4 regions of the Kitasatospora sp. NPDC127060 genome follow, and region 2 is predicted to be linked to each of the others. Evidence: riboswitches for the same ligand, from Rfam matches in the RefSeq annotation. Region 2 holds a riboswitch; each other region holds the start of a gene.

Region 1 (7,497 bases), on a different contig from region 2:
GGTCGGTGGGGCCGGTGATCTCGACCCGGCGGTCCTGGAGCGCGCGCGGCGCCTCGGCGACCTTCCAGTCGCCGGCCCGGACGTCGGCGGTCTCGGGGAGGAAGTCCAGTGTGCCGGTGCGGGCGATCTCGGCGCGTCGACTCTTCCGCCTGGCCAGCAGTTCCTGTCGGCGACCCTCGAAGGCGCGATGGAGGCCCACGACGAAGGCGACCGCCTCCGGGGTGAGCACCTCCTCGGCCCGGTGGACGCGCGGACCGGCGACAGTGACGACCGGAGCGGCGGGGGAGGCGCCGACGGGCCCCTGATCTGCAGCCATGAGCAGGACACTCCTAAGACGGTTGAGCCTGGCGAAGGGAGCTCCGGTGGGAGCCTCCTCGGGAACTTCCTCGATCGTTACCCGCCTGTCGGCGAATTCGATTCTGTAAGGTGGAGACTAGTTTCCGCGATACAGAATTTCAACGGTTTGTTGAAGAGGTCGCCGGGACTCTACTCCTCCCCGACAGCGAAGGGAACGCCGGTGGTTGCGACCCCCGACACAGCATCGACGACAGGCGCCGACCGCGCGAGCGGCGGCGTGCAGTCCGTCGAGCGCGCCTTCCAACTCCTGGAGGCGCTGGCCGACTCGGGTGGCGTGGCCACCCTCAGCGAACTCTCCACCAGCTCCGGCCTCCCGATGCCGACCATCCACCGACTGGTCCGTACCCTCGTGCAGCAGGGCTATGTCCGCCAGGACACCGCGCGCCGCTACACCCTCGGCCCCCGGCTGATCCGGCTCGGCGAGACGGCCGGTCGACTGCTCGGCAGCTGGGCCCGCCCGTACCTGGCCGAGCTGATGGAGGCCACCGGCGAGACCGCCAACCTGGCGGTGCTGGAGGGCGGCGAGGTGGTGTACGTCGGACAGGTGCAGTCGCGGCGCTCGATGCGGATGTTCACCGAGGTCGGACGGCGGGTGCAGCCGCACTGCACCGGTGTCGGCAAGGCCCTGCTCGCCCAGCTCCCGGAGGACGAGGCGCGCGCGGTCCTGGGCCCCAACCCGCTGCCCGCGCACACCGAGTACACCCTCACCGACCCGCAGGAGCTGATGGACCAGCTCGCCGAGGCGCGCGAGCGCGGGTACGTGGTGGACGACCAGGAGCAGGAGATCGGCGTCCGCTGCATCGCCCTCGCGGTGCCGGGCGCGCCGACGCCCACCGCGCTCTCGGTGTCCGGCCCGGAGGCCCGGATCCGGGCGCTGGAGGAGCAGACGGGGGCATCCTCGCTGGTGCCGGTGATGCAGCAGATCGCGACCCGGCTCGGGCAGGTCCTGGCACCCTGACGCATCGTCAACTCACCTGGCACGCAGGGGATTGAGCACGGGGACCTGAACGCAAGAACCGGCAGCCGTTTCGACCGCACGGTGGTCGAAACGGCTGCCGGCCCATGAGAGCGGCTGGTCCTGGGGGCTACGCGGGCCCGGCGGCTACGGTCAGCGGTAGACGCGCACGTAGTCGGCCGCGAAGGTGAGCGGGGTGGTCCCCTGCGGCGCGGGGTGGTACTTCCCGGCACACACCGAGAGGTTGAGGATCAGGTACGCCGAGAAGTTGGCGCCCACGCCCTTGTTGTCCGAGTACACCTTGACGCCGTTGACGTACCAGTCCACCGAGTTGGCGCCGTAGTAGGTGCCGATGGTGACCCACTGGTCCTTGGCGACGGCCTTGGCGTCGGTGTAGTACTCGGGGTTGCTCGGGTTGATGTGGTTGGTCAGCTCCAGCAGGTTCGGGTTGTCCGGGTGGTACTCGAAGGAGTCGATCTCCCCGTTGCCGTTCTTCCAGGTCCACAGGGCGGGCCAGGCGCCGGTGCCCGAGGGCATCTTGACCCGGGCCTCGGCGTAGTCGCCGGTCTTGACCTGGAAGCCCTCGGTGGAGCCCTCGGTGGTCAGGAAGCCGGTGTTCCAGGACTGCTGGCCGTTCTCCAGGGTGGGCCCGCCCGGGGTGGCGGTGAAGGTGGCGACGCCGTTCGCGACGGTGACGTTGTTCTTGTTCAGCCAGTCGAGCTTGTTGTCGTCCGGGTTGTGGTTCCCGTACTTGTACGAGGTGCTCTTGTCGCCGACCCAGCGCTGACCCCAGTCGATCGGGCTGTTGAACTCGTCGGACCAGGTCAGCGACTTGCCGGCGACCGGAGAGGACGGCGCGGGCGTCGTCGGGGTGGCCGTGGCGGTCGGCGTCGTGGTGGGTGCCGCGGTGGGCGTCGCCGTCGGGGACGGGGTCGGCGTCGTGGTGGGTGCCGCGGTGGGCGTCGCCGTCGGGGACGGGGTCGGCGTGGACGTACCGGTGGCCGCGACCACCAGCTGCTGCGAGGGCAGGTTGTGCCAGCCGCCGCCGAAGTCCTGCCAGAAGCCGAACTGGGTGTACGTCCCGGCCGGCAGGGTGCGCGCACCGCTGGTGAAGTTGAGCCCGGTCGGGCATATCTGCACGTTGGTCGCGTTCCCCGGGAAGTCCAGGTTGGTGCCGCGCGCGTCGCGGACGCCGACGCCGACCGTCTTGGCGGTGAAGCAGGACGAGGAGTGCAGGCCCAGCGAGGCGGTGGCGGCCCGGCCGGCGACCATGGTGGCCGGAGCCAGCCGGTCCTGGGTGACGGTCGGGGCGGTGGCGGCCTGGGCGCCGGCGACGGACGGCAGCCCGAACAGGCCGGCACCGCTGATCGCGAGCGCCCCGGTGGCGGCGAGGGCGGCGTTGCGGCCGCGGTGGGTCTTACGGGCGTGGCGGGGGGCGCGACGGCGCCCGGCAGGCTGGTGCATGGGGGGTCCTCTGCGACGCCTGCGAGGTGAGCTGTCGGATTCGGGCTGCAGTTGCCCGGCCGCCTGTGGAGCGGCTTCACCCCTAGCCACGGTCCGCACGCTGATGCGTACGGACCGGGCGCTGACCTTGGTTCCCCCGCTCCCGTCCGCTGTGGTGCTCGAGTGCCGGCCGGCGGGTGGACAGGACTCGGCGTCCCGGCGGCGGGGTCCGCGACAGCGGACGACGGTTGCAGGCTAGGCAGGCCGTCCGTGAACGGACAACCTGATCGGGCCGGTTGTCGCACAGCTCACAGTGGTGTCGATCAACGACGCTGCGTGGCGGCCGAGTTGATCAACCTCGGGACCGTGGCCTGGCGATCAGCCGGGCCAGTCGGCCACCTGGCCCTCGGCGCCCGGCGACCAGGCCGACTCCAGGTGGTTCAGCCCGGCGAGCAGCCGGGTGCCGCCGACCTCGCGGTGCCGTCGGTGTCCGACGCGCTCGCGGTGAACACGATGCCGTCGCTGGGCCCGCGGTCCTCGTCCAGCACGCCCGGGATGTCCGCCGACCCCGCCCGCCGGCAGGTAGGTCGGCACCGAGGCGGGGATCCCGGCCCGCCGGAGCGGCGCGATCAGCGAACCGGGGTGGTGGCGGACCCCGCCGTGGCGCGGGGCCGCCCGAGTCCGACCGATCGGATAAATTGGAACCCTGGCGTTTTCCGCGGTGCACAAGTGCACCGAGCCCAGACCACACGGTCCGTCCCGCACTCCCGAGAAGAGGTCCCGCCCCACCATGACCGCGCCCCTGCCCGCCTTCGCCGGCCGTACCTACGTCTTCCGGGCCGACAACGGCGCGGCCTTCCGCAACAGCTACTCGGCCGACGGCACTCGGCTGCGCTGGGAGGGCCTTGGCGAGTCGGCCGGCCAGTGGGAGGACGTGCGGCTGCACGTCGCCGAGGTCGCGCCGGAGATCTACTTCATCAGCTGGACGGAGCAGAGCGGGATCACCGTCAGCCATGTGATGGACCTCAACGCGCTGACCGTACGGGCCTTCTGGACCTTCGAGGGCGAGGGCGGCCGGGTCGGCCAGCTGCACACCGGGACGCTGGAGCGGGTGGCCTGACCGGCGCCGCGCCGTAGCACGCACGAACCCCCGGGGCCTCGGCTCCGGGGGTTCGGCGCGTTCTCTCCGGACGGCGTCGAACGGCTTCAGACGGCCTCGGGCAGCGGTGACGTCACGTGGCCTGGCTCGCCTGGCCCGGCTGGTTCGGCTGGTTCGGCTGGCCCGAGGCGTTCGGCTCGCCCGGCACCTTGAGGTGCCGGGACAGCCACTCCAGTGAGGACGGCAGCAGGGCGCTCCAGGTCTCGAAGTTGTGGCCGCCGTTCTCGAGCATGCTGTACGAGACCTTCATCGGGCTGTGCACCGCGTCGATGAACGCCTCGGTGTCCGGCTTGTAGTTGCCGTCGCCCTTCTTGGTACCGGCCAGCAGCACCGAGATGTCGGGCTGCGGCAGGTGCTTCAGCCGCCACATCAGGTTGGCCTCGTCGCGGCGCTGCTTGCTGCCGCCGAAGAGGTCGCCGGTGGTCGGGTCGTCGGCGGCGTCGTAGTAGCCGGAGAGGGCGACGGCGGTCGGAAAGACGTCCGGGTGGCGCATGGCCATCTTGACGGCGCAGTAGCCGCCCGTCGAGTTGCCCATGAAGGCCCAGGCGTGCGGGTCGGACGAGACCCGGTAGCTGGCCTGGATCGCCGAGGTGACGTCCTTGGTGAAGTAGGTGTCGGACTGGGCGCCGCCGGGGATGTCCTCGCACTCGGTGTCCTGCGGCAGGGCGGGCGAGGGCTGCAACATCACCATGACGGTCGGCTGCATCCGACCCTCCTGCAGCAGCTTGAGCGCGGCACCCGGGTAGTTGAAGCGGGTGATCAGGTTCTCGGCGATTCCTGGGAACCCGGTGCTGACGATCACGGCCGGGAACTGCCTCTGCGCGTACTCGGGCTGGAAGTACTGCGGCGGCAGGTAGACGTACCCCTCGGTCGACAGCCGGCTCACCCTGCCGTCGATCCGGACCTTGCGGATCTCGCCGGAGTGGCCCGGCTCACGCCCCATCGCGCCGCCGCCCTTGACCGAGGCCCGGCCTATGGTCTCCACCAGCAGGCGGCCGGAGGCGTCCGCCTTGTTGTGTATGACCACCGGGCCGGTGCTGCCGGTGCCCAGCAGATCGTCCCAACTGCTGTAGAACGCGAAGTAGTTGTTCGCCACCAGGCCGAGCGCGGCGAGCACCGTGAGCTGGGTGGCGAGCAGCGTGCCGATCCGGCCGAGCACTGCCTGCCAGCTCTTCCTGGCGAGTCTGGGCCACAGCCAGACCGTGCCGACCATCATCACGACCGCGATCAGCACGGTCAGCGCCAGCACCTTGTGGCTCGTCAGACCCATGTTTCAGTTGCTCCCACGCCTCGAACTCCACGCCCCCTCCGCTCAGGGACATCCGAGGAGTTCACCCCGGTTCCCCCACCGGGGCGCGACGTCCAACCCTAGCGGGAGCTGGGAGGAAGCTGATCGGCGGCTGTACGGCTGCGGGCGTGGGGCCACGCCCCGGCCGGTCGCGCCCAGAGCCCCAGCCCCGCCGTGAGCTCACGCATGCAGCGGGCGCCGAGGTCCTGCGGGGAGCCCGGACCGGTCACCGCCGCGTCGGAGGCGGCCCACTGCTCCAGGGCCACCCGGATCGCCGCCGTGGCCGCGGCGGCGGCCAGCCGGATCTCCAGCGGGTCGGCGCCGACCGGGCTGCGCTCGGCCAGCACGGACCGCAGCCGCTCCTCGGAGCCCGCGTGGACCCGCTGCCAGGTGCCGTCCAGTCGGGGGTCGCGCAGCAGGCTGCGGGTCCAGTGCATCGCCTCGACGGCCGCGTCGTCGGCCGGGGTCAGCGACTCCACCGCCGAGCGCTCCAGCGCCTCGCGCAGCGGGAGGTCCGCCGGGCTCTCGGCCAGCAGGTCGACCCAGCGCTGCCCACCGGCCGCCAGCAGCGGGGCGACGGCGTCCTCCTTGACGGAGAAGTAGCGGTAGAAGGTGCGCAGCGAGATGCCCGCGGCATCGGCGACCTCCTCGGCGGTGGTCGCCTCCGCGCCCTGCTCGGCGAAGAGCGCGGCGGCGGTGCGGGCGATCTCCAGCCGGGTGGCGTCACGGCGGCGCTGGGTCAGGGTCGGGCGTCCGGTCACAAGGGTCAGCGTACGCATCCCGGGACCGTCATGACGCGTCGCGCCGATGTGACACGTCGAGCCTTGTTGGCACGATGTGCCATCACGGCGTACCGTGCCGCTTGAGGTCGAGAGACCACGAACGAAGGGAGTACCACCATGGAGCGCTTCAGCGGACGGAACGTCCTGATCACCGGCGGCGGCTCTGGCATCGGCCAGGCGACCGTGCACCGGCTCCTCGCCGAGGGCGGGAGGGTCGTCGCCGTCGACGTCAACGAGGACGGCCTGAAGAAGACCCTGGACCGCGCGACCGCGGACGGCACCGCCGACCGCCTGACGATCCGGGTCCTGGACATCTCGGACGAATCCGCCGTGGTCGCGGGCATGGCCGAGGCGATCGCGGGCCTGGGCGGCCTGGACGTCCTGGTCAACGCGGCCGGCATCCTCCGCTCCTCGCACACCCACGAGACCACCCTGGAGTTCTGGAACAAGCTCCTCGCGGTGAACCTCACCGGCACCTTCCTGATGACCCGCGAGGCGCTCCCCGCCCTGCTCGCGACCGGCCGGGGCGTGGTGGTCAACTTCAGCTCCACCTCCGCGAGCTTCGCCCACCCCTACATGGCCGCGTACGCCGCGACCAAGGGCGGCATCCAGTCCTTCACCCACGCCATCGCCTCGGAGTACTCGAAGCAGGGCCTGCGCGCGGTCTGCGTCGCGCCGGGCAGCATCGACAGCGGCATGACCAACAACCCCGGCCTGCCCGCCGACGCCGACTTCAGCCTGCTCGCCAAGCTCTCCCCCGCCCTCGGCCAGGGCTTCGCGGGCCCGGACACGGTGGCCGGCGTGATCGCCATGCTGGCCTCCGACGACGGCGCCTTCGTCACCGGCACCGAGCTGCGCATCGACGGCGGCACCCACATGTGAGCCGTCCGGCCGACCGGCGGGGCCCGTGCCGTCCCCCATCCGGCACGGGCCCCGCTCCGGCCGTCAGCCGGTCGTCCGGGTCCGGGCGTGACGGCCGCGCGGAACCAGACCCTGCCGGGCGTCACGGTGGGCGCCGAGCGCGTTGCCCAGGACGGCGACGGCGGCGCCGAGCAGCAGCAGGACCGCCGCCATCAGGAAGGACGCCCCCGCGATCCGGCGGTAGCCGCCGTGGCGGGCGGGTTCGAGGAACGGGTAGGGGTACCAGTCGACGGCGTGGCCGCGGAGCAGCACGTAGGCCAGGTAGAGCAGGGGGAAGGCCAGCCAGCCGAGCACCACCGCGGGGCGGATCGGCCGGACGGGCGGGTCGATCAGCCAGTCGGCGAGCACGACGAGGGGCATGGCGCGGAGGAGCACGTCGTCCACCCACGGGATCACCACTGGCGCCGGGTACGTCGCCAGCAGTGTGCCGTAGGTCAGTCCGGTGATCGCCAGGTAGAGCACCACCGCCCCGCGCACCGCGTCCGGTACGGGCCGACGGCCGGTCGTTCCGGCCCAGCCGCCGTAGCCGAGGACGGCCATCGCGGCGAGGTTGCCGAGGTTGGTGAAGTAGCTGAAGAAGTTCACCACCCCG
Region 2 (7,497 bases):
CCGCCGCCCGGCTGAACTGTGGTCATGCGGTCGAAACCTCCACCTAGGGCAAACAGCGCACAGTCTGCCATCAGTTGAGCGCTCACGGTGCCGATACTGACGGATGTTCCTATCAGTTCCGCACTCCGCACACCAGGATGCACGTGCATCCGGCGCTTGCATATGCCAATAGTGCGACTGCACGTGAATCGACTCTTGCATCTGCAGTGAGCGCACACCACCATGGTGCACGTGCACCTGCACATCCCTGGCAATCCCGCGGGCTCCGCGTCGACCCCACGCGCGACTCCGTGCACCGACCCGGCGGCGCCCCCCGCGCCATCGGGCGTTCGAGTGCGCGCGCGCCTGGTCGAAGGGGCGGCCGAGCGGCCGAGCGAGTCGGAGGTGACCGGCATGACCCCGGCGGGTCCAGCCGTGTCCGCCCCCTTATGGGAGGAGCTCTTCATGAGCACCGGTACGGCTTTGGCAGTTGACCCACACGTGGTCACCTGTACGCTCGCTCCTCGCTTCGAAGCCGTGAGATCCGCTCGCGACTTCGCCCGGACCGCTCTCCAGCGCTGGGGCCTGATGGAGCTGTTCGACGACGTCGCACTGGTGGCCTCGGAACTCGTCACCAACGCGCTCCGGCATGCGATCGGCGCACGGCCCGACCCGTCGGGCGGCGCCCTGGGCGAGTACGACTCTCCCACACGGCCGACCCCGGAGGGGCGACTGCCGATCCGAATAAGCCTGGTGCACCGCGCACCCCAGGTGGTCTGCGCGGTGAGCGATCCGAGCAACACCGGCCCGGTGGCGCGGGAGGCGGACTTCGTCGCCGAATCCGGGCGCGGGCTGCACCTGGTGGAGTCGTTCAGCCACTCCTGGGGCTGGCACCCGCTGGGCAGCGGCAAGGTGGTCTGGGCCATGTTCGAGGCGGGGCCGGCCGACGGCAGCGGACTCGACTGCGGCGGCCTGGGCGGCAGTCGGCTCGACGGCACCGGATTCGACGGTCACGCGCTCGACGGACGAGTCGACGTCGGTGGACGGCACCGGCGCTCGGCCTAGCGCCGCACGGCGCACGGCCGACCGAGGGGCGCCCCGGGAGGACCACACCCCGGGCCCTTCAGCCAGGCCCCGGTCCCGTACGGCCGGCGCATCCCGTACGGCCGGCGCATCCCGCCACGGGACCGCCCGGACGCGGGCAGGGCCGCCGGGCAAAGACAAAGGCCGTCGTGGTGTCAGCACCCACGACGGCCCCCCGATGGTGGCCCGGCGGCCGGTCAGACCGCCAGGTGGTCGAACTCCCCGTCTTTGGCGCCCAGTAGCAGCGCCGCGATCTCGGCCCGGGTGTAGATGAGCGCCGGACCGTCCGGGAAGCGCGAGTTGCGCATCGCCACGTCGCCGCCCGGCAGGGCCGCGAACTCGACGCAGTTGCCCTGGGAGTTGCTGTGCAGGCTCTTCTGCCAGACCACCCCCTTGAGGTCTGCGGCGGCCATCCCGTTGTAGGTGTGGTTCGAGCCGTGCGTTACCTGCGAGTCGTGCATAGAAGTCTCCCGAAGAGCTCCGGAGTTGTCGTCCAGCGCGGCGCCCCGGCACCCGCCGAACGGACCGGCCCCGTACCGGTCCGGCACAACGCCTCACTTGACGCGATGATAGCTGCAGTGCACGTGCATCAGCACGGGACATTGCAGGTGCACGAGGCCTTTTACCGGTCGCCGCGAACTCTTCACGGGCCCTTCTCCTGACGGTACGTAAACGGACATAGCCGATGGAATCGACGGGTTGTCCATAACCGGCCGTGAGCGGCCCCCCGCTGAATGTTGATCTTCGAATGCCGGGAGTCGCACTTCCGTGACCCTCCGTCAGTCCATCCTCCGGCTGTGAGACATCTCACGCCCCCCTCGTGCAACGCGACACCCCGTGACGCACGTCCGGGCAACCGTGCGAGTCCGAACGGGGGCTGGGTGAGGAATGTCCGGATTGTAGGCAAACGGCCCGGACCGGCGCGGCAGGGACACGGCCTCCGCACCACGACCACCCGAAACCCGTACGGCAGCCGACTGCAGGCCTGACGGGCAGATGTCCTACGATCTCCGGCATGAGCACCGCAGCCATCCCGGGCGCGCCACTGCCCGTCCGCACTCCAGGCTCCCGTGCGCGGGGGCGCCACCGCCGCCCCGAGCGCCCCGAGATCCGCACCGGCTCGCCGGCCCTGGTGCTCGCCGTACCCGCGACCCCGGGGCCCGAGTCCCGCTCGGTCGTCGAGGAACTGCTCTCGATCGTCCGCAGTGAGCACACCGGCGTCCAGGCCGCGGTCGGCTACCTCCCGACCGACGGCGCCACCACCGGGGGCGCCGAGGAGCGCACCGTCGCGGAGCTGCTGGCGGCGGCCGCCGAGGCCGGACTGCCGACGCCCGTCGTGGTGCCGCTGGTGCCCGGCCCGCACGGCTTCCTGACCGGGCTTCAGGCTCTCGCGGCCGAGTACGGCGCGACCGTCACCGACGCCCTGGGCCCGCACCCGCTGCTGGCCGAGGCCGTCCACGTGCGACTGTCCGAGGCCGGGCTGGCCCGGGCCGACCGGGCCCGGCTGTTCGCCATCGCGACCGCCGCGGACGGCGTGGTCCTGACCACCGTCGGCGGTGAGGAAGCGGCCGCCGCGGCCGGGATCACCGGCGTGCTGCTGGCCGCCCGACTGGCCGTCCCGGTCGTCCCCGCGGCGCTCGACGTGCCCGGCTCGGTCGCCGCCGCCGTCAACCACCTCAAGGAGACCGGCTCCCAGCGCCCCGCGCTGGCCCCGCTCGTGATCGGCCCGGAGGCGGACTCCGAGCTGCTCGCCACGGCCGCCGAGGAGACCGGCTGCCCGTCGGCGGCGCCGTTGGGCGCGTACCCGACGGTCGGCCAGCTGATCGCCTCCACCTACCTGGCCGCGCTGCCCACGCCGACGGCGGAGGAGCTGGCCGAGGCCGAGGCGGAGGCCGCCGCCACCACCGGGGCCGGTGAGGGCTCCCGCCGCGCCCACGCGGCCGCCGACGGGCCCCTTGAAGGCTGACGGACACCTCCCGTACGACCCGGCGGAACGCCCGCCGCAGAGCCCGCGACCGCCCGTCGCGGCACTCGCACCACCGAAGGGCCCGGAACGACCGCGTTCCGGGCCCTTTCGACGTGTTCGGATCGCCCCACAGGAGAGTTAAGCGGGCAATGCGACGCAATGTCCGTTCTGGTGCCATTTGTCGATGAATTGTCGGCGCGTTGTCCAGCGCTCGATTCGCTGCCGCTCCCCCGGCACGGGGGAGCGCCCTCGTTGCGCTCCAACGCTCCGTCACTTCGCTCCTGAGGCGAAGCCAGTTATCGCAATCCACCACCAATTTGAAAGAAAACGATCATTTGCGATCATGAATTTCGAGCCTTTTGGCGTTTCCCACTAAACCGTGATGCGCGTCACAGGTATTTGCAGTTTTAACTTACGTCTGCATAACGTGCTCCCCGTTCGTGACCACACGGACCCAGTTCATCCGCGACGCCGAGTCCTGCCGTCGGATGTCCTGGCAGCGCGAAAACGCATCACGGCAGGAGCGGGGGAACCACAGGTAAGTCGCCCTAGGCCGTTTTCCGGAACGGTCCAGGGCTAGGGGTGAAGCCGCGCCCACAGCGCGGCCGGGCAACTCCAGCCCGAATCCGACAGCTCACCTCGCAGGCGTGGGAGAGGACCGCGTCTTCATGCTGCCTTCCAACGGCAACCGCCTGTCCAGCCGCACCCGTCGCGTGATCGCCGCCCTCGGCGTCGCCGGCGTCGGCCTCACCGTCCCCTGCCTGACCACCGGCACCGCCAACGCCGCCTCCGTCGCCACCTGGGACAAGGTCGCCCAGTGCGAGAGCAGCGGCAACTGGAGCATCAACACCGGCAACGGCTTCTTCGGCGGCCTGCAGTTCACCTCCAGCACCTGGGCCGCCTTCGGCGGTACCGCGTACGCCCCGCAGGCCAACCAGGCCACCAAGGACCAGCAGATCGCCGTCGCCGAGAAGGTCCTCGCCTCGCAGGGCCCCGGCGCCTGGCCGGTCTGCTCGGTGCAGGCCGGGCTGACCAAGGGCGGCGCCGCCGCCGCGGTCGACACCTCGGCCGGCTCCACCGCCGCCAAGCCGGCGCAGACCCCCGCGCCGAAGACCCCCGCGCCGAAGACCGCCACCCCGAAGGCCGCGCCCGCCCAGGACCAGGCGCAGACCTCGGGTGACTCCGCCTCGTCCGCCGACTCCTCCGCCAACAGCAGCTGGGCGCAGAAGCGTCAGACGCAGGCCCAGGGCGGCAGCTACACCGTCGTCGACGGCGACTGGCTGTCCTCGATCGCCACCAAGCACAACGTCCAGGGCGGCTGGCAGCGGCTGTACGACCTCAACCGCGGCACCCTGACCGACGGCCCGGACACCATCTACCCGGGCCAGCAGCTGACCTTCGGTGACGGCGGCTCGGCCCAGGCCGACCAGTCCTCCACCGCCACCAAGTCCGGCTCGGACTTCGCCTGGTTCGACCGCTCGAAGAAGTCCGGCCAGGCCTCGAACGGCGGTGCCGTGAACGCCAAGCCGATCGACCAGGGCACGTCCACCGCCTCGAAGCCGGCTTCCAAGCCCGCCTCGAAGCCGACCGCCCAGGCGCAGACCCCGGCCCCGGCCCAGGCCGCCACCGGCAGCATGGCCGCGGCCGTCTCCTTCGCCCAGTCGAAGATCGGTCAGGCGTACGTCTACGGCGGCACCGGCAACGGCGGCTGGGACTGCTCCGGCCTGACCCAGGCCGCGCTGCGCGCCGCGGGCATCAACATCCCGCGCGTCGCCGCCGACCAGGCCGCCGCCAGCACCCACGTCTCGCTGGACAGCCTGCAGCCGGGCGACCTGCTGTTCTGGTCGAACAACGGCCAGGACTCCGGCGTCTACCACGTCGCCATCTACATCGGCAACGGCCAGTACGTCGAGGCCGCCAACCCGAGCTCGGGCGTCCGCCTCCAGACCATCGCCAACTGGGCCCCGGACTTCGCCGGCCGGGTCTGAGGACACCGCGCACACCACGCACACGATGCGCACCACGCGCACCGCACGGCTGACGAATGACAGCTGACGGATAACAGATTTCATCATCTGTCAGCTGTCAGCCGCCGTCACCCGACAGCCCCGGGGAGAGTCTGGTCGCTCCCCCCGGGGCTTCGGCGTACCCACGTGCCGGCCTCCGCATGGTCAAACCCCGGCCCGCGGGGCATGCTGCTGCTCCGCACCCGAGGAGGAGTCACCATGGCCCAGGTCACCGTCACGCTCGACGCGAACCTCGCGATCGACGCGATGCTGCTCTCCGGCACCAAGAACCCCCAGGACGCCGTCGAACTGGTCCTGCGCGACTACCTGGCCCGCGGCCGCCGCACCGAGACCCGGACCGGCGACGCGACCGACGGCCACCGGGTCAGCACCGACCGCCCGGCCGCCCAGGAGGGCTGAGCAGCCGGCCCACCCCGCGCGCACGCCGACGGGCCCCGGAGAGCAACCGCCCTCCGGGGCCCGTCAGTTGGACGGCACCCGCCGGCCTCAGCGCGCACAGGCTCCCGTGGAACCCCGCATCACCAGCTCCGGCTGGAACATGAACTCCCCACGCTGGGCGGCGTTCCCGCCCACCTCCTCCAGCAGGGCGTCCACCGCGGCCGTCGCCATCGCCTCGACCGGCTGCCGGATCGTCGTCAACGGCGGTTCGGTGAAGGCGATCAGCGGCGAGTCGTCGAAGCCGACCACCGACACGTCCTGCGGCACCGACAGCCCCCGCTGCCGCACCGCCCGGATCGCCCCGAGCGCCATCATGTCGCTTCCGCAGACGATCGCCGTGCAGCCCTTGTCCAGCAGCGCGCCGGCCGCCGCGTGCCCGCCCTCCACACTGAACAGCGTGTGGTGGACGAGGCCCTCGGCCTGCTCCTCGCTGTGCCCGAGCACCTCGCGCATCGCCGCCGTGAAGCCCTCGATCTTGCGCAGCACCGGCACGTACCGCCGCTGCCCGACCGCCAGGCCGATCCGCTCGTGCCCGAGTTCGGCCAGGTGCTGGACGGCCATCCACATCGCCGAGCGGTCGTCCGGCGAGATGAACGGCGCGTCGATCTTCTCGCTGTAGCCGTTGATCAGCACGAACGGCACCCCGCGCCCGGACAGCCGGGCGTAGCGGTCGTGGTCGGCCGTGGAGTCGGCGTGCAGTCCGGAGACGAACACGATGCCCGCTACGCCCCGGTCCACCAGCATGTCGACCAGTTCGTCCTCGGTGGAGCCGCCGGGGGTCTGGGTGCACAGCACCGGCGTGTACCCGTGCCGGCTGAGCACCTGCTCGATCACCTGCGCCAGCGCGGGGAAGATCGGGTTGCTCAACTCCGGTGTGATCAGCCCGATCAGCCCGGCGCTGCGCTGGCGCAGCCGGGTCGGCCGCTCGTAGCCGAGCACGTCGAGCGCCGCCAGGACGGTCTGCCTGGTGGCGGCGGAGACGTTCGCCTTGCCGTTGAGTACGCGGGAGACGGTGGCTTCGCTGACCCCCGCCTGCGCCGCGATGTCTGAGAGTCGCGCCGTAGTCACGGTCCCAGAGCCTATTGCAACCACGTCAGACCGCCCACCAGCCGGTGGCGTCCGGAGCGAGCACCGTCTCTCCGCCGTCCACCACGAGTTCGGTCGAGGCGAGCAGCAGCCGGCCCGGTGCGGGGATGCGCACCGGTTCGCCGGTGGTGTTCACGGTGCAGACGAAGGAGCCGCGCCGGAAGGCGAGAGTGCCCTCGGGGCCGTCCAGCCAGTGGACCTCGGTGCCGGCGCCGAGGTCGGGCTGGGCCCGTCGGACGGCCAGCGCGCTGCGGTAGAGCTCCAGGGTGGAGGTCGGGTCGCCGGTCTGCGCCTCGACGCTCAACTCGGCCCACTCGGCCGGCTGCGGCAGCCAGGACGGTCCGCCCGCGACCGGCCCGAAGCCGTAGGGGGCCTCGGTGCCGGACCACGGGATCGGGACGCGGCAGCCGTCGCGGTAGCCGTCCTGGCCGGCCTGGCGGAAGAAGGACGGGTCCTGGCGGACCTCGTCGGGCAGGTCGGTGACGTCCGGCAGGCCGAGTTCCTCACCCTGGTAGACGTAGGCGGAGCCGGGCAGCGCGAGCATCAGCAGGGTGGCGGCGCGGGCCCGTCGCAGACCGAGCGCACGGTCGCCGGGGGTGCGGATCTGGGTGCCGAGGCCGGGCTCGTTGGCGAAGCGGGTGGCGTGCCGGGTGACGTCGTGGTTGGAGAGCACCCAGGTGGTGGGGGCGTCGACCGGACGCATCGAGTCGAGCGAGAGGTCGATCACCTCGCGCAGCGCGGCGGCGTCCCAGTCGGTGCCCAGGTACTGGAAGTTGAAGGCCTGGTGCAGCTCGTCCGGGCGGACGTAGTTGGCGGTGCGCTGGACGGTCGGGGTCCAGGCCTCGGCGACGCCGATCCGCTGCCCCGGGTACTCGTCGAGGATCTTGCGCCAGCTGCGGTAGATCTCGTGCACGCCGT
Region 3 (7,497 bases), on a different contig from region 2:
CTGGTGTGCTCCGGGCTGATCAGGTACGGGCGGCGCAGCTTCAACGCCATCGCGGCGGGCAGTTCACCGGCCGGGTCGACCAGGCCGTAGCGCTCGAGCGCCCAGTCCGGCAGCCCGTGCGAGGCGGTCAGCCGGAGCGATCCGGCGGAGTCCAGCAGGTAGAGCGCGGAGCCCTCACCGGTGATCCAGCCCGGGCCCTCGGCGAGCACGGTGCCGAGCAGTTCGGCGGCACTGGTGCAGCCGAGCAGCAGGCGCACACAGCGCATCGGACTACGGGCGGGAGTGGGCACTGAATCTTCATACCCCATTTCGGCCCCGTCCGGCTCAGGGCGGGCCTCTCGCCCCAGCCGCCGCACCAGCACCGGGGGCCGGTCGTCCGCGCCGTCCTGCGCCACCCGCCCGCTGCACGGGAAGTCCGCCGCGGGGGAGGTCAGCTGCAGGGCAGGTCGGCTGCAGGGCAGGTCGGCTGCACCGGAAGTCGGCGGGCCCGACTTCCCGTGCACGCCCGAACCCGCCGCCCAGCGCGCGGCGCTCCCGCCGGCGGCGCGGAGGAAGCCGGCCGGGCCGGCTCGGTCACCGGGACTGGGGCCAGGTGCGGAGGCCGGTGGTGAGGGTGGTGACGAGGCGGTCGTGGGTGGTGGTGAGGTCTTCGGAGAGTTGGAAGGCACCGCCGATGGAGAGGGCGGCGAAGCCGTGGGCGAGGGAGCGGACGGTGCGGGCGGCGTGGATCACCTCGGAGTCGTCGAGGCCGTACCCGCGGAGGACGGCGACGATGACGCCGACGAGCCGGGTGGCCGCGCGGGTGAGGTCGCCGTCGGGCTGGGGGGCCTGGGGAAGGGCGGCGTAGCGGTGGGGGTGTTCGGTGGCGTAGGCCTGGTAGGCGCGCAGGACGGCGGTGACCGCGTCGTCCCCGCTGCGGCCGACGGCGGCTTCCGCGAGCCGGTCGGCGAGTTCCTCGGTGACCCGGACGGCGACGAGCCGCCGCAGTTCGGCGAGGCCGCCGCTGACGTGCTTGTACAGCGAGGGGGTGGCGACTCCGGCGCGGGTGGCGACGGAGGCGAGGGTGAGGGCTTCGGCGCCCTGGTCGTCGATGAGGGCGAGGGCGTGGTCGACGACCTGGTCGGGGGTCAGTCCTACGCGGGGCATGGCTTCGGGTTCTCCGTGCGGCGGTGGGGGCGGGGCAGGCGGGGGGTCAGGCGAGTTCGGCCAGGAAGGGCAGCAGGGCGTCGGCGACGGCCCGGGGGTTGTCGGCCATCGGGTAGTGCCCGGAGCCCTCGATCATGACCTTCCGCGCGCCGAGCTTCTCGGCCTGGAGTTCGGCGACGGCTTCCGGCTTCGGGAAGTCGGGGTCCTTGCTGCCCATCAGGACGAGGGCGGGGCAGCGGACGGCCGCGGTCCAGCCGATCGGCGCGGAGTCGCCGCCGACGTGGCCACGGGTGGCGGTCTTGCGGCCGGGGGTGCGCAGGGCGGCGACCAGTCCGTCCACGTAGCCGTCGAGGTCGGCGGGGCGGGGGCCGGGGAAGGCCATCTTGCGCAGGTAGAAGCCCCAGACCCCGGGCCACTGGACCATGGCGGCGCCCATCGCGACCATGACGCCCCGCATGAGGGCGTTGGTCCGGTGTTCGACGAAGGCGTCGATCAGGGCGATCCCGGCGACCCGCTGGGGGGCGTCCCCGGCAGCCTTGACGACGGTCGCGCCGGTGTAGGACTGGCCGACCAGGACGGCTCGTTCGATGCCGAGGTGGTCGAGCAGGGCGAGGACGTCGGTGGCGACGGCGGCCGGGCCGTAGTCGTCCCAGACGATGGAGGACTCGCCGAAGCCGCGCAGGTCCATGGTGATGACCCGGTGGCCGGCGGCGGCGAGCAGCGGGTGCAGGTGCCGGTAGGCGCGGCGGGAGTCGAGCATCCCGGGGAGCAGGACGACGGGGGTGCCGTCGCCCTGCCGGGTGTCGTCGTACGCGAGGCGGCCGCCGGGGACGTCGAGGTACTGGGTGCTCGGGGTGGTGGTGCCGGTCATGGTGGGCCTCCGCTGGCTCGCTCGGTGCTGGCGATTGCTTCCGATAGCCATAAAGCTAAGGCTAATAGCCTTAGCCGTCAAGGGCCCTTCCCGGATCCGCTCCGCTCAGACCCCCTCGACCCTGAACGGGTCGTGCTCGCTGAGCAGCTTCTCCAGGCGGGCCTGGTCGACCCGGGCGACGGTGTCCGAGGACTCCTGCCGGTCCCGGATCACCTTGGCGAGCGTGAAGGTCGAGGTGACGGTGTAGAGGAGGCCGATCCCGAGGAAGGCCCGGGTCCAGCCGCCGACGGGCAGGTAGGCGATCCCGGCGGCGAGGGCGGTGCCGGAGACGGCGAAGGAGAGGACGGCCTGGACGTAGTACGCGGCCGTGGTCCGTGACTGCATCGGTGCGTTCATGGCGCCAGGATGCGGCGGGGCGGACCGCTTGCACATGAGTAGGAGTACTCAGATGGGCCTGGCGAACGAAGGGCCGTTCGTTGACGACCGATCACCTGTTCCCCAGCCGTCCCGGACGGATGGCTTGGAATCAGGGCGTCCTAGGATTAACGTTTGATAACGCAGCGCGGTCGTCAACGCCGTACCCAGACGGCACCGTGCGCCGTCGCCTAATCCCACCGGCCGGCCTCCGGGCAGGTCAGGGAGCCGGGGAACCACGTTCCTTGGGGTGAATCGGCGGGGCCCCGGCCCGGCCGTAGGAGACCTTCCTGCTCCGAACCCGTCAGCTAACCCGGTAGGCGCGAAGGAAGGAAAGGAGCGCGCCTCCGTGGCGTCGACGCACACCCCGGCACACCCGGCCGGCCCCGCAGCCGGTACCCAGCTCCTCGACCACCCCGGCCCGGACGGCCCGGAGGCATTCGCCCCGGAGGCCGAGGCCAACCGCCACCGGATGCCGCGTCAGACCCGCGGAGCCTCCCCGCTGCTCGGCGTCACCGCCGTCGCCGCCACCCTGGGCGCCACCGGCTTCGCCTCCGCGACCCCGGCCGCCGCGCCCGCCGTCGAGGCCCCGGACGAGTCGCCGGTCGCCCTGGCCGCCGACCCCGGCCTCGCGCTCGCCGCCCGCATCCAGCAGCAGGCCGACAGCCAGCGCACCGCCGCCGAGGAGGGCGCCCGGCTGCAGGCCGCCCAGGAGGCCGAGGCCAAGGCCGCCGCCAAGGAGGCGGAGGCCAAGCGCGCCGCCGACGAGGCCGAGCGGGCCAAGGCCGCCGCCCTCACCCTGCCGGTGAAGGACTACAACCTCTCCGCCCACTACGGCCAGAGCGCCCGCTACTGGGCCCACCTGCACACCGGCCTGGACTTCGCCGCCGACACCGGCACCGCGGTCTTCGCGGTCGGCCAGGGCACCATCACCTCGGCCGGCTGGTCCGGTTCGTACGGCTACCGGATCGTCGAGACCCTGCCCGACGGCACCGAGATCTGGTACTGCCACCTCTCCTCGATCATCAAGGGCTCCGGCAAGGTGACCTCCGGCCAGCAGATCGGCAAGGTCGGCGCGACCGGCAACGTCACCGGCCCGCACCTGCACCTGGAGGTCCGCCCCGACGGCGGCGCCCCGGTCGACCCGGAGACCTGGCTCCAGCAGCGCGGCCTCACCCCGTAGCCACCGCCGAAGGCTCCGGACGCACCCGCGTCCGGAGCCTTCGCGGCAGCTCACTCCGGCGGCAGCTGCGCCAGGTACGCGTCGATCTCGGCCGGTCCCGGCTCCGGCGCGAGTTCGGGGAACTCCTCCACCAGCAGCCGCGGCAGCCCGGGCACCGTCCAGTCGCCGAGCAGGTCGAGCGCCACCTCGGCCGCGGCCGCCTCGAAGTCCTCGAAGTCTCCGGCCAGTTCGTCCGGCATCGGCCGCCCCAGCGCGTTCAGCTCGGCCAGGTTTCGGTAGCTGCGCCGCATCAGGCCCTGCTCCAGCAGCCGCCGGGCGCCGTCGGTGGCCATGCCGACCGACAGCACCCGGCCCGGCCCCCAGCCCTGCTCGTCCGGTTCGTCCAGCCAGCCGGTCGGCGTCAGTGCCTCGTACCCGGCGAGCCGCTCCTCCTCGCCCAGCCCGGCGAAGCCGGCCAGCCAGCCCCGGACGGCCGCCGGGTCCGCGACGTCCACCCCGTGGGCGTGCAGCAGCACCGCGTACAGCCGGGGCCAGGTCACCAGGTCGGCGCGGCGCAGCAGCCCGACGGCGACCTCGCCCTGCCACTCGGCCTCGGCGTGCAGCCGCTCCTGGCGCTTGGCGTTGAGCCGCTTCGCCGCCCGCTGGTGGTCGACCAGCAGCCGGACGGCTTCGCCGTAGGCGAACGGGTCCTGTTCCGGGTCGGGTTGGACGTAGAGGTGGAGCCGTTCGTACAGCAGGTGCTCCACCGCGTCGGAGGTCAGTTCGGGCCAGCCGTCGTGCATCCTGCCCTCGCCCAGCTCCAGCAGCGCCAGCACCGTGCGCAGCGGCGTCTCGGCCACCGGCGCCCGGTCCTGCCCGGCCGCCCAGGCGAGCAGGTCGGCGGCCCTGGTGCGCGGGGCGAGTCGCAGGTCTTCGTCGTTCATGTTCCGAACGGTAGCCGCCGGACGGGGATAGGGTCGGCAGCCATGGTCCCCGTACGCCTCACCGGCCCCCGGCTCGCCGTCCGCGAGTACCACCACACCCCGGAGGAGGTGGACGCGCTGCACGCGCTGTTCGGCGACCCGGAGGTGACCCGCTACCTCCCCTTCGAGCCGCGTGACCGGGAGACCTGCGCCGACCAGATCGAGCTCTACCTGGAGGAGGCGCTGGCGGAGGAGCGGGACACCTACCGGCTCGCCGTCGTCCGGCGCGAGGACGCCGAGGACCCGGCCGACGCGGTGCCGGTCGCACACGCCAGCCTCACCCTCGGCAGGTCCAGCTCCGCCTACCTCGGCTACGTGCTGAGCCGCCCGGTGTGGGGCCTCGGCTACGCGGGCGAGATCGCCGGACTGCTCTGCGAGCTCTCCTTCGGCCCGCTCGGCCTGCACCGGCTGGCCGCCCGGGTCGACGTGGACAACACCGCCTCCGCCAGGGTGCTCGCCCGGCTCGGCTTCCGGTTGGAGGGGCGGGTCCGGCACGACCTGTTCAAGGGCGGGGTCTGGTGCGACTCGTACCAGTACTCGCTGCTCGCCGACGAGTGGCCCGGCCGGCAGTAGCGGGGGCGGCGGCAGGGGGCCGGTAGTGGGGGTCTGGGGGCCGGAAGTGGCGGCCTGGGGGTGGGGCCGGGGCAGGGGCCGGGGGGTTAACCCCACCCCCGATCCGCCGGTGCTCCGGATGTTTGCCGGGCCGCGCCCCGGCCAGACTTGAACACGTCAGCAGGTACGAACGCGAGCACGAACGAGGGGCCGGGGGCCGGGGATGAGCAGTAGCCGAAGCACGCTGGGTCAGGAGTGGGACGCCCCTGGCGGTTACGGCGACGGCGGTGCGCGCCCGGCCGGGGCCCGTCGCACCGAGCAGCCGCCGGGCTTCTGGCGGGCGCCGTTCTCCGGCCACTACTACCGGGAGGTCGGCTACGCACTCACCGGTCTGCCGGTGGCGATCGTCGGCTTCACCGTCGCGATCGCCCTGTTCTCGGTCGGGATCGGCACCTTCGTCACCGTCCTCGGCCTGCCGGTGCTGGCGGGCCTGACCAGCGCCTCCCGGGGCCTGGGTCGGGCGGAGCGGGCCCGGGTGCGCGGGATGCTCGCCCTGGACGTGCCCGGCCCGGCGCCGGTGCGCCAGGTGCGCCCGGGCAACTGGGGCGCGATCACCGCGCGGCTGGCCGACGGCCCGGGCTGGAAGGCCGTGCTGTACCAGCTGGTGATGTTCCCCTGGGCGGTGTTCAGCTTCTGCATGACGCTGACGTTCCTGGTGCTCGGCTGGGCGATGGCGCTCTACCCGCTCTACCACTGGGTCTTCCCGCGCTACACCTCCTGGCGCGGCTACCAGCTGTTCGACTTCACCGACAGCCACCACGTCCGGCACGCCTACTACGTCGAGGGCACCGGGCAGATCGCCGCCTTCTCGGCGATCGGGGTGCTGCTGATCTTCCTCACCGCGCGGATGGTCCACGGCCTGACCGGCGTCAACCGGGCCGCCGCCCAGGGCCTGCTCGGCCGCTGAGCCCCGGCGCCCGTCCTCGCCACTCCGCTCCGCCCCCGCCTCGCGTTCCGCCCAGCCCAGCCCAGCCCAGCCCAGCCCCGCCCAGCCCAGCCCAGCCCCGCCCAGCCCAGCCCAGCCCCGCCCCGTCCCCGTCCGTGTTCCGGATGCGGGCGGGGCGGGCCCGTGTTCGGATGACCGGGTGATCACCGCCCCCGATCCGGACCGGGCCCGCGCCCCGGACCAGGCCGTCCTGGTCACCTCCCGCCCGCTGGACGAGTACTGCGCCCTGTTCGGCCTCACCCGCGCCCGGCTCGCCGCCCTGCCGGGCCCGCTGCTGGACTGCCCGGGCGGCGCGTCCGGCCTGACCGCCGAGGCGCGCGAGCTGGGCTGCCGGGTGATCGCCGTCGACCCGGCGTACGCGCTGCCGCTGCCCGAGATCCAGGCCCGGGCACTGGCCGCCCGGGCCTCGATGGCCCTCGCGATGGCCGCGCGGCCCCACCTCTACCCCTCGTCCCGCCCGCACCGGCCGCCCCGCCCCGAGCGCTACCTGCGCAGCTGGGACCGCGCCCGCCTGCTGTTCGCCGCCGACTCGGCCGCCCACCCGCAGAGCTATCTGGCCGCGGTGCTGCCCCGGCTGCCCTTCGCGGACGGCGCCTTCGCCCTCACCCTGAGCGGCTACCTGATCTTCGCCTACCCCGAACTGTTCGGGCCGGAGCACCAGTTGGCCGCTCTCGCCGAGCTGGTCCGGGTGACGGCCCCGGGAGGCGAGGTGCGGGTCCAGCCGCTGAACGACGGCCACGGCCGCCGCTGCGGGCACCTGGACCGGGTGCGGTACGCGCTCGGCGAGCGCCGGATAGCCAGCGAGGTCCGCCGGGTGCCGCTCGGGGACGGCCGCGCCGGGAGGGTCATGGTCCTGCGGGCCGTCGACCGACGCCTCCGCCGGTCGTCCCCGACGACCGTCCTGTAATGGTCACTACCCGACTTTGCCCCTATACTCACCCGCATGAGCGAGACCACGATCCGGCCCGCCCGGCCGGCCGACGCCGACCGGCTCACCGCACTGATCCAGGCCTCCACCGCCTACCGCGGCGCCTACTTCGCGATGATCGACGGCTACGTCGTGAGGCCCGACTACATCGAGCGCCACGAGGTGCGGATGGCCGTGGACGGCACCGACGGCCGACTGCTCGGCTTCTACGCGCTGATCCACGAACCGGCCGAACTGGACCTGATGTTCGTCGCCGACGAGGCCCAGGGGCGGGGCATCGGGCGGGCGTTGATCGCGGACATGCTGGCCCGGGCCCGGGCGGCCGGGATCGCCGCGGTCAAGGTCGTCTCGCACCCACCCGCCGAGGGCTTCTACCGCCAGGTGGGCGCCGAGCGCACCGGCACCCGCCCGCCGCGGCCCAAGACCCCTTGGGAA
Region 4 (7,497 bases), on a different contig from region 2:
CGAGGCCGACGGCGCCGCCGAGGTGGAGGCGAACTGGGAGCAGCTGAAGGCGGCCGAGAAGGCGGACCGGGAGTCCGTCCTGGACGGCGTGCCGGCCGGGCTGCCGGCGCTGGCGTACGCGGCGAAGCTGGTGTCCCGGGTGCGCCGGGCGGGCTTCACCGAGGTGCCGGACGAGCCGTACCGGCTGCCGGAGGAGCTGACCGCGGAGTCGGCGGGCCGGCTGCTGCTGGCGGTGGCGCAGCGGGCGCACGACGCGGGGGTGGACGTGGACGCGGCGCTGCGCTCGGCCGCGCGCGGCTACCGGGACGCGGTGCGCGCGGCCGAGGGGCTCAAGCCGGAGTAGGCCCTGTCCGGCCGAGCCGGTCGGGCCGGAGCGGTCGTTCAGGCCGCCGTGGCGGTGTGCCCGGCGGTGTGTTCGGCGGGGCGCCGCTGCGGCGGCACGACCTCGCCGATGGCCTCGCCGACCAGGGCGACCAGTTCGGCGAGCCGCTCCAGGTCGAGGTGGTCGGGCAGGTCGGCGAGGGAGACGATCCGCTCGCCCCCGGGGCCGGCGACGCAGAAGAGGTCGATCGGCCCGAGGTGCTTCTCGGCGGTGTCGACCAGGGCGGCGACGTCGCTGGGCCGGCGGATGTCACCGCCGACGCCGACCACCGGGCAGCCGGGCCGGTCGAGTTCGGCGGCGAGGTCCTCGGCGACTCCGGCGTGCTGGTCGGCGATCAGCATCCCGGCGGCGCCGGCCGCGGTGAACCCGCGGGCGAGGTCGGCTCCTGAACCGCCGTCGAGCACCGCGATGACGACGACTGCTCCGCTGACCCGCATGGCCTGCTCCTCCCTGTGGGCGACACCGCACCGGCGCCCACGCGTACTGCGGAGGATCGTAGGCACGTCCTGACCCTCCGCAACAGGGATTACCCCGCAGGTGACCAGGCTCACGCCTGCCACCGGGCCAAGAGCTGTCCAAGGGCTGTCCACCGACCGTCCACGGGCCGTCCACGGAGTGTTGGCGCACCGCTCGCGCGCCGCTCACCAGCCCCTCGCGCACCGCTCGCCCGCCGCTCGCCGGCGACGGACGAACCGGTGACTTCCCGGTGGCCGCCCAGGCGCCCGTCCGGCCCGGTCCGGTCCAGCGGTTACGGTCGACGCATGCCAGCTCAGCCCGAGGGCCCCCGGCCCGCCGCCCAGCCCGAACCGCAGCCCGCCCCGGAGCTCTTCACCTGGGAGTTCGCCGCCGACCCGTACCCCGCCTACGCCTGGCTGCGCGAGCACGCCCCGGTTCGCCGCACCACCCTGCCGAGCGGCGTGGAGGCCTGGCTGGTGACCAGGTACGCGGACGCCCGGCAGGCGCTGGCGGACAGCCGGCTGTCGAAGAACCCGGCGCACCACAGCGAGCAGGCGCACCGCACCGGCCGGGTGGGCATCCCGGGGGAGCGGCAGGCGGACCTGATGACCCACCTGCTGAACATCGACCCGCCGGACCACACCCGGCTGCGCCGCCTGGTGTCGAAGGCGTTCACCCCGCGCCGGGTGGCCGAGTTCGAGCCGCGGGTGCAGCAGTTGACCGACCGGCTGATCGACGGCTTCGCCCGGCGCGGATCGGCGGACCTGATCCACGAGTTCGCCTTCCCGCTCCCCATCTACGCGATCTGCGACATGCTGGGCGTGCCGGCCGAGGACCAGGACGACTTCCGGGACTGGGCCGGGATGATGCTGCGACACACGAAGCCGGGCCAAGGCGGCGGCCAACGCGGCGGTGTGGGGCGGGCGGTGAGGCGGATGCGGGCGTACCTGCTGGAGCTGATCCACCGCAAGCGGGCGGACCTCGGCGACGACCTGATCTCCGGTCTGATCCGGGCGAGCGACCACGGCGAGCACCTCACCGAGAACGAGGCCGCCGCGATGGCGTTCATCCTCCTCTTCGCGGGCTTCGAGACCACCGTCAACCTGATCGGCAACGGCACCTACGCGCTGCTGCGCAATCCGGAGCAGCGGCGCCTGCTGCAGGAGTCGGTGGCCCGGGGGGAGACCGGGCTGCTGGAGACCGGGATCGAGGAACTCCTGCGCTACGACGGGCCGGTGGAGCTGGCGACCTGGCGCTTCGCGACCCGGCCGCTGACCATCGGCGGGGTGGACATCCCGGTCGGCGACCCGGTGCTGGTGGTGCTGGCGGCGGCGGACCGCGACCCGGCCCGGTTCGCCGACGAGAACACCCTCGACCTGGCCCGGAGCGACAATCCCCACCTGGGCTTCGGGCACGGCATCCACTACTGCATCGGCGCCCCGCTGGCCCGGCTGGAGGGTCGGGCCGCGCTGGCCACGCTGCTCTCCCGGCTGCCCGATCTGCGGCTGGCCGAGAATCCGGAGGACCTGCGCTGGCGGGGTGGCCTGATCATGCGTGGATTGCGCGAACTTCCGGTCGAATTCAGTCCGGAAGCCCGCTCCCCGCACGCCCGTCCTGAGGCCCCGACACGCTGACGTGACGTCGTCGAACGGGCTCCAGCTGCGGTGTGAACGAGCATCAAACCGGACAAAGCCCCGCTGTTGGTAGGCGATCGAGCACGCGCCGTAATTCTTGTGTGATGTCGGTGATATGAGCTTGTGATCGGTCTGAGGATCTGTCTAGTCTCCCTGGAGTTCGCAGCTGCGGACCCCGTGCGCGGAACGCCGAATCCTGCCCGCCGCGCGACGGGAAACCGACCAGACCCTGGGCAGGGGCGGGGGACCCAGGTTTGTTGCCGTCTCCCCACGGCTTGGGGTGAAGCCGCCCGAGCGGAATCGTTTCCGTCGACGGCGGCCGGGCCACCTCCCGGTCCGAACCCGACAGCTCACCTCGCAGGCGTGCGGAGAGGGACCTTCATGCTGTTCGTTGGAACTGGCCGTCATCGTCGTCGCACCCAGACCGAGAAGGCCATCGCCGTCGCCGGTGTGGCCGGCGTCGGACTCGCGCTGCCGCTCCTCACCGCCACCGGAGCCTCCGCCGCCCCGGCCTCCGTCTGGGACTCCGTCGCCCAGTGCGAGAGCGGCGGCAACTGGAGCATCAACACCGGCAACGGCTTCTCCGGCGGCCTGCAGTTCACCCCCAGCACCTGGAAGGCGTACGGCGGCACCGCGTACGCGGCGCAGGCCAACCAGGCCAGCCGGGCGCAGCAGATCTCGGTCGCCGAGAAGGTGCTCGCCTCGCAGGGCCCGGGTGCCTGGCCGGTCTGCTCCGTCAAGGCCGGCCTGAGCAAGGGCGGCGCCCCGGCGGCCGTGGACACCTCCTCGGACGCCAAGCCGCAGTCCGCGCCGAAGCAGAAGGCCCAGCCGCAGGCCGCGAAGCCCGCCGCGAAGCCCGTCCAGCAGTACGCCCCGAAGCACGCCGCGCCGAAGCAGGCCGAGCGGCCCGCCGAGCAGCCGGTGCAGCAGTACACGCCGAAGCACGCCGCCCCGCGCGCCGCCCAGGCCCCGTCCGCCCAGACCGGCCACGACTACACCGTCCGCTCCGGCGACACGCTGTCGACGATCGCCGACGCCCAGGGCGTGTCCGGCGGCTGGCAGGCGCTGTACGACGGCAACCGCGGCACGGTCGGCGGCGACCCGAACCTGATCCTGCCCGGCCAGGTGCTGCACCTCGGCTGAGCCGTTCCGCACGGCTCCGGAAGCCGAACGGAGGAGGGGGCCGCGCCCGGCGGTCCCCTTCGTCCGCGTTCGTCCGTGATGGTGGGACAAGTCGGGTCGGGCAGGTGAACTACCGGTGGGTAGCGGGGCCACACGCTGAGACGGAGTCGAGGTCGACGTGGCCCCGGGAGCCCGGGCGGTTAGGCTCTGGTCGTAACGACTCCGCAATCCTCCGGCCGACCGGCACCACCGTCAGCCGGACCCTGCTTCCGCAAGGAGATGCTTCGTGCCGTCCATCGATGTCGTCGTAGCCCGCGAAATCCTCGACTCCCGCGGCAACCCCACGGTCGAGGTCGAGGTCGGCCTCGACGACGGCAGCACGGGTCGTGCCGCTGTTCCGTCGGGCGCCTCGACCGGCGCCTTCGAGGCGCTGGAGCTGCGCGACGGTGACAAGAACCGCTACTTCGGCAAGGGCGTGGAGAAGGCCGTCCTGGCCGTCATCGAGCAGATCGGCCCGGAGCTGGTCGGCTACGACGCCACCGAGCAGCGCCTGATCGACCAGGCCATGCTCGACCTGGACGCCACCCCGGACAAGTCCTCGCTCGGCGCCAACGCCATCCTGGGCGTCTCGCTGGCCGTCGCGCACGCCGCCTCCGAGGCCAGCGACCTGCCGCTGTTCCGCTACCTGGGCGGCCCGAACGCGCACGTCCTGCCGGTCCCGATGATGAACATCCTCAACGGTGGCTCCCACGCGGACTCCAACGTCGACATCCAGGAGTTCATGATCGCCCCGATCGGCGCGGAGTCCTTCTCCGAGGCCGTCCGCTGGGGCGTCGAGGTCTACCACACCCTCAAGGGCGTGCTGAAGGAGCGCGGCCTGTCCACCGGCCTCGGCGACGAGGGCGGCTTCGCGCCGAACCTGGACAGCAACCGGGAGGCCCTGGACCTCATCACCGAGGCCATCCAGAAGGCCGGCTACGTGCCCGGCCGTGACATCGCGCTGGCCCTGGACGTCGCCGCCTCCGAGTTCTACCAGGACGGCGCCTACCAGTTCGAGGGCAAGGCCCTGTCGGCCGCCGAGCTCATCGAGTACTACGCCGAGCTGGTCGCCGCCTACCCGCTGGTCTCCATCGAGGACCCGCTGGACGAGTCGGACTGGAACGGCTGGAAGGCCATGACCGTCAAGCTGGGCGACAAGGTCCAGCTGGTCGGCGACGACCTGTTCGTCACCAACCCGGCCCGCCTGGCCAAGGGCATCGAGACCGGCACCGCCAACGCCCTGCTGGTGAAGGTGAACCAGATCGGCTCGCTGACCGAGACCCTGGACGCCGTCGAGCTGGCCCAGCGCAACGGCTACCGCTGCATGATGTCGCACCGCTCCGGCGAGACCGAGGACGTCACCATCGCCGACCTGGCCGTCGCCACCAACTGCGGCCAGATCAAGACCGGTGCCCCGGCCCGCTCCGAGCGCGTCGCCAAGTACAACCAGCTGCTGCGCATCGAGGAGATCCTCGACGACGCCGCCGAGTACGCCGGCCGCGGCGCCTTCCCGCGGTTCCGCTCCGCGGACCAGTAAGCACAGCAGGTTCGAGGCCCGGAACTCCGAGGCCCGAGGGTTCGAGGCCCGGGACTCCGAGGCCGGAGACCAGGGGGCCGAAGTCCCCGGTAGCGCACGCCTGACCGGTGCCCCGGCGCACACCCCGTAGGGTGGGCGGCGGGGCACCGTCGCGACCAGGAGGGGATACGGGAGATGGCTGGCTGGAGGATCCCGGGCTTGGCGGCCCGGCCTCGGTTCACGAGCCGGGCGACCGTCCTCGTCCTGGTGCTCTGCTCGCTGGTCGCGATCCTGGCCTACCCGACCCGGCAGTTCATCTCCCAGCGCGCCGAGATCTCCGCCCAGCGGGCGAAGGCCGACCACGCGCGCCAGCAGGTCGATCAGCTGCGCCGGGACAAGGCCCGATGGCAGGATCCGGAGTACGTCAAGGCGCAGGCCCGCGCCCGGCTGCACTACGCGGTGCCGGGGGAGACCCCGTACATCGCGGTGGACCCGTCCGGTGCGGCCGCCCGGCCCGCCGCCCCGGCCGGCTCCGCGACTCCCTCCGCCGAGGCGGCGGCCGGCCAGGCGAAGGCCGCCAAGCCCTGGTACACCAGCATCTGGGACTCGGTGGACGCCGCCGACCCCGTCGCGCTGGCCCCCGCCGCCCCCCGTCCGCTCCCCCCGTCGTCCGTTGGAGACCCCACCCCCCATGACCACTGAGAACCACCCCGCCGTCTCCGACGCCGACGTCGCGGCCATCGCCGCCCAGCTCGGCCGGGTGCCGCGCGGCCTGCGCGGTGTGGCGCACCGCTGCCCCTGCGGCAACCCCGACGTCGTGGAGACGGCCCCCCGGCTGCCGGACGGCACGCCGTTCCCGACGCTGTACTACCTGACCTGCCCCAAGGCCGCCTCGCTGATCGGCACGCTGGAGGCCGAGGGCGTGATGAAGGACCAGACCGCCCGCCTCGCCGAGGACCCGGAGCTGGCCGCCGCCTACCAGAAGGCGCACGAGGACTACATCGCCCGACGCGACGCGATCGAGGTGCTGGAGGGCTTCCCGAGCGCCGGCGGCATGCCGGACCGGGTGAAGTGCCTGCACGTGCTGGTCGGCCACTCGTTGGCGGCCGGCGAGGGCGTCAACCCGCTCGGCGACGAGGCGATCGGCATGCTGGAGGACTGGTGGGCCAAGGGCCCGTGCGTCTCCCCGGCCGAGGTCGAGGCGGCCGGGGAGCGGGTCCTGCGCAACCGGGCCAAGGAGCAGGACCACGAGGCCGTGATCGAGGCCAAGCAGCAGAAGACCGCCGAGCGGGCCGCCAGGAAGCGCGCCGCCGAGGCCGCGGCCTCGGAAGCCGGCGCAGCTGAGCAGGAGTCCGAGTGAGCATGACCCGTGTGGCCGCGATCGACTGCGGCACCAACTCGATCCGGCTGCTGGTCGCGGACCTCGACCCGGAGACCGGCGAGATCACCGACCTCGACCGCCGGATGATCATCAACCGGCTGGGCCAGGGCGTGGACCGGACCGGCCGCCTCCACCCGGACGCGCTGGAGCGCACCTTCGCGGCCTGCCGGGAGTACCGGGAGATCATCGCGGGCTTCGGCGTCGGCCCGGAGCGCACCCGCTTCGTCGCCACCAGTGCCTCCCGGGACGCCGAGAACAGCGACGAGTACGTCAAGGGCGTGCGCGAGATCCTGGGCGTCGAGCCGGAGGTGGTGAGCGGCGAGGAGGAGGCCCACCTGTCCTTCGTGGGCGCCACCAAGGAGCTGACCGGCGGCCAGTTCCCCGCCCCCTACCTGGTCTTCGACCTCGGCGGCGGCTCCACCGAGTTCGTGCTCGGCGCGGCCGAGGTGGAGGCGGCGCGCTCGGTCGACATCGGCTGCGTGCGGCTGACCGAGCGGCATTTCGCCGGGGCCGAGCTGCCCTCCGCGGAGCAGGTCGCGGAGGCCCGGGCGCACGTGCGGGCCGAGCTGGACAAGGCCGAGGAGGTCGTCCCGCTGACCGGTGCGGCCACCCTGGTGGGCCTGGCCGGGACGGTCACCACGGTGTCCGCGATCGCCCAGGACCTGCCCGCCTACGACTCGGCGCGGATCCACCACTCGCGGATCAGCCGCGAGCGGGTCGCGGAGATCGCCCGGGAGCTGCTGGCCGCCACCCACGCGGAGCGCGCGGCGATCCCGTCGATGCACCCGGGCCGGGTGGACGTGATCGCGGCGGGCGCGCTGGAGCTGCTGGAGATCATGGAGCGCACCGACGCCGCCGAGGTGGTCGTGAGCGAGCACGACATCCTGGACGGCATCGCCTGGAGTACGGCCTCCTGAAGGCCCTCAGGCCTTACGACACCGGCCCCGACGCCCTTTCCGGGGTGCCG

What was found. Region 2 has a riboswitch for cyclic di-AMP ahead of ACFWIS_RS04020 (transglycosylase family protein). Riboswitches for the same ligand answer to the same signal wherever they lie in the genome.
Region 1: it holds a riboswitch for cyclic di-AMP, as region 2 does, so the genes downstream of both, ACFWIS_RS17735 (family 16 glycosylhydrolase) here and ACFWIS_RS04020 (transglycosylase family protein) in region 2, are expected to answer to the same signal.
Region 3: it holds a riboswitch for cyclic di-AMP, as region 2 does, so the genes downstream of both, ACFWIS_RS23265 (M23 family metallopeptidase) here and ACFWIS_RS04020 (transglycosylase family protein) in region 2, are expected to answer to the same signal.
Region 4: it holds a riboswitch for cyclic di-AMP, as region 2 does, so the genes downstream of both, ACFWIS_RS18730 (transglycosylase family protein) here and ACFWIS_RS04020 (transglycosylase family protein) in region 2, are expected to answer to the same signal.

What each region holds. Positions count from the first base shown of each region.
Region 1 is NZ_JBHXEG010000028.1:37,212-44,708, forward strand. It holds gene aceB (malate synthase A) at 1-316, opposite strand, end outside; gene ACFWIS_RS17730 (IclR family transcriptional regulator) at 518-1,315, shown strand; gene ACFWIS_RS17735 (family 16 glycosylhydrolase) at 1,466-2,776, opposite strand; cyclic di-AMP (ydaO/yuaA leader) riboswitch at 2,780-2,943, opposite strand; gene ACFWIS_RS17740 (MoaF N-terminal domain-containing protein) at 3,546-3,875, shown strand; gene ACFWIS_RS17745 (alpha/beta hydrolase) at 3,988-5,184, opposite strand; gene ACFWIS_RS17750 (TetR family transcriptional regulator) at 5,283-5,981, opposite strand; gene ACFWIS_RS17755 (SDR family NAD(P)-dependent oxidoreductase) at 6,102-6,866, shown strand; gene ACFWIS_RS17760 (Pr6Pr family membrane protein) at 6,930-7,497, opposite strand, start outside.
Region 2 is NZ_JBHXEG010000004.1:12,315-19,811, forward strand. It holds gene ACFWIS_RS04000 (helix-turn-helix domain-containing protein) at 1-26, opposite strand, end outside; partial or broken gene ACFWIS_RS04005 (ATP-binding protein) at 445-918, shown strand; gene ACFWIS_RS04010 (DUF397 domain-containing protein) at 1,260-1,523, opposite strand; gene ACFWIS_RS04015 (hypothetical protein) at 2,078-3,028, shown strand; cyclic di-AMP (ydaO/yuaA leader) riboswitch at 3,527-3,689, shown strand; gene ACFWIS_RS04020 (transglycosylase family protein) at 3,697-5,016, shown strand; gene ACFWIS_RS04025 (hypothetical protein) at 5,254-5,454, shown strand; gene ACFWIS_RS04030 (LacI family DNA-binding transcriptional regulator) at 5,542-6,561, opposite strand; gene ACFWIS_RS04035 (glycoside hydrolase family 13 protein) at 6,587-7,497, opposite strand, start outside.
Region 3 is NZ_JBHXEG010000044.1:13,531-21,027, reverse strand. It holds gene ACFWIS_RS23285 (SpoIIE family protein phosphatase) at 1-266, opposite strand, end outside; gene ACFWIS_RS23280 (TetR/AcrR family transcriptional regulator) at 574-1,146, opposite strand; gene ACFWIS_RS23275 (alpha/beta fold hydrolase) at 1,193-2,017, opposite strand; gene ACFWIS_RS23270 (YiaA/YiaB family inner membrane protein) at 2,123-2,413, opposite strand; cyclic di-AMP (ydaO/yuaA leader) riboswitch at 2,610-2,768, shown strand; gene ACFWIS_RS23265 (M23 family metallopeptidase) at 2,781-3,614, shown strand; gene ACFWIS_RS23260 (hypothetical protein) at 3,665-4,537, opposite strand; gene ACFWIS_RS23255 (GNAT family N-acetyltransferase) at 4,580-5,149, shown strand; gene ACFWIS_RS23250 (sensor domain-containing protein) at 5,352-6,095, shown strand; gene ACFWIS_RS23245 (hypothetical protein) at 6,274-7,041, shown strand; gene ACFWIS_RS23240 (GNAT family N-acetyltransferase) at 7,078-7,497, shown strand, end outside.
Region 4 is NZ_JBHXEG010000030.1:74,244-81,740, forward strand. It holds gene ACFWIS_RS18715 (MazG family protein) at 1-343, shown strand, start outside; gene ACFWIS_RS18720 (SDR family NAD(P)-dependent oxidoreductase) at 382-819, opposite strand; gene ACFWIS_RS18725 (cytochrome P450) at 1,144-2,472, shown strand; cyclic di-AMP (ydaO/yuaA leader) riboswitch at 2,683-2,852, shown strand; gene ACFWIS_RS18730 (transglycosylase family protein) at 2,854-3,615, shown strand; gene eno (phosphopyruvate hydratase) at 3,881-5,170, shown strand; gene ACFWIS_RS18740 (septum formation initiator family protein) at 5,369-5,851, shown strand; partial or broken gene ACFWIS_RS18745 (DUF501 domain-containing protein) at 5,823-6,362, shown strand; gene ACFWIS_RS18750 (exopolyphosphatase) at 6,512-7,447, shown strand.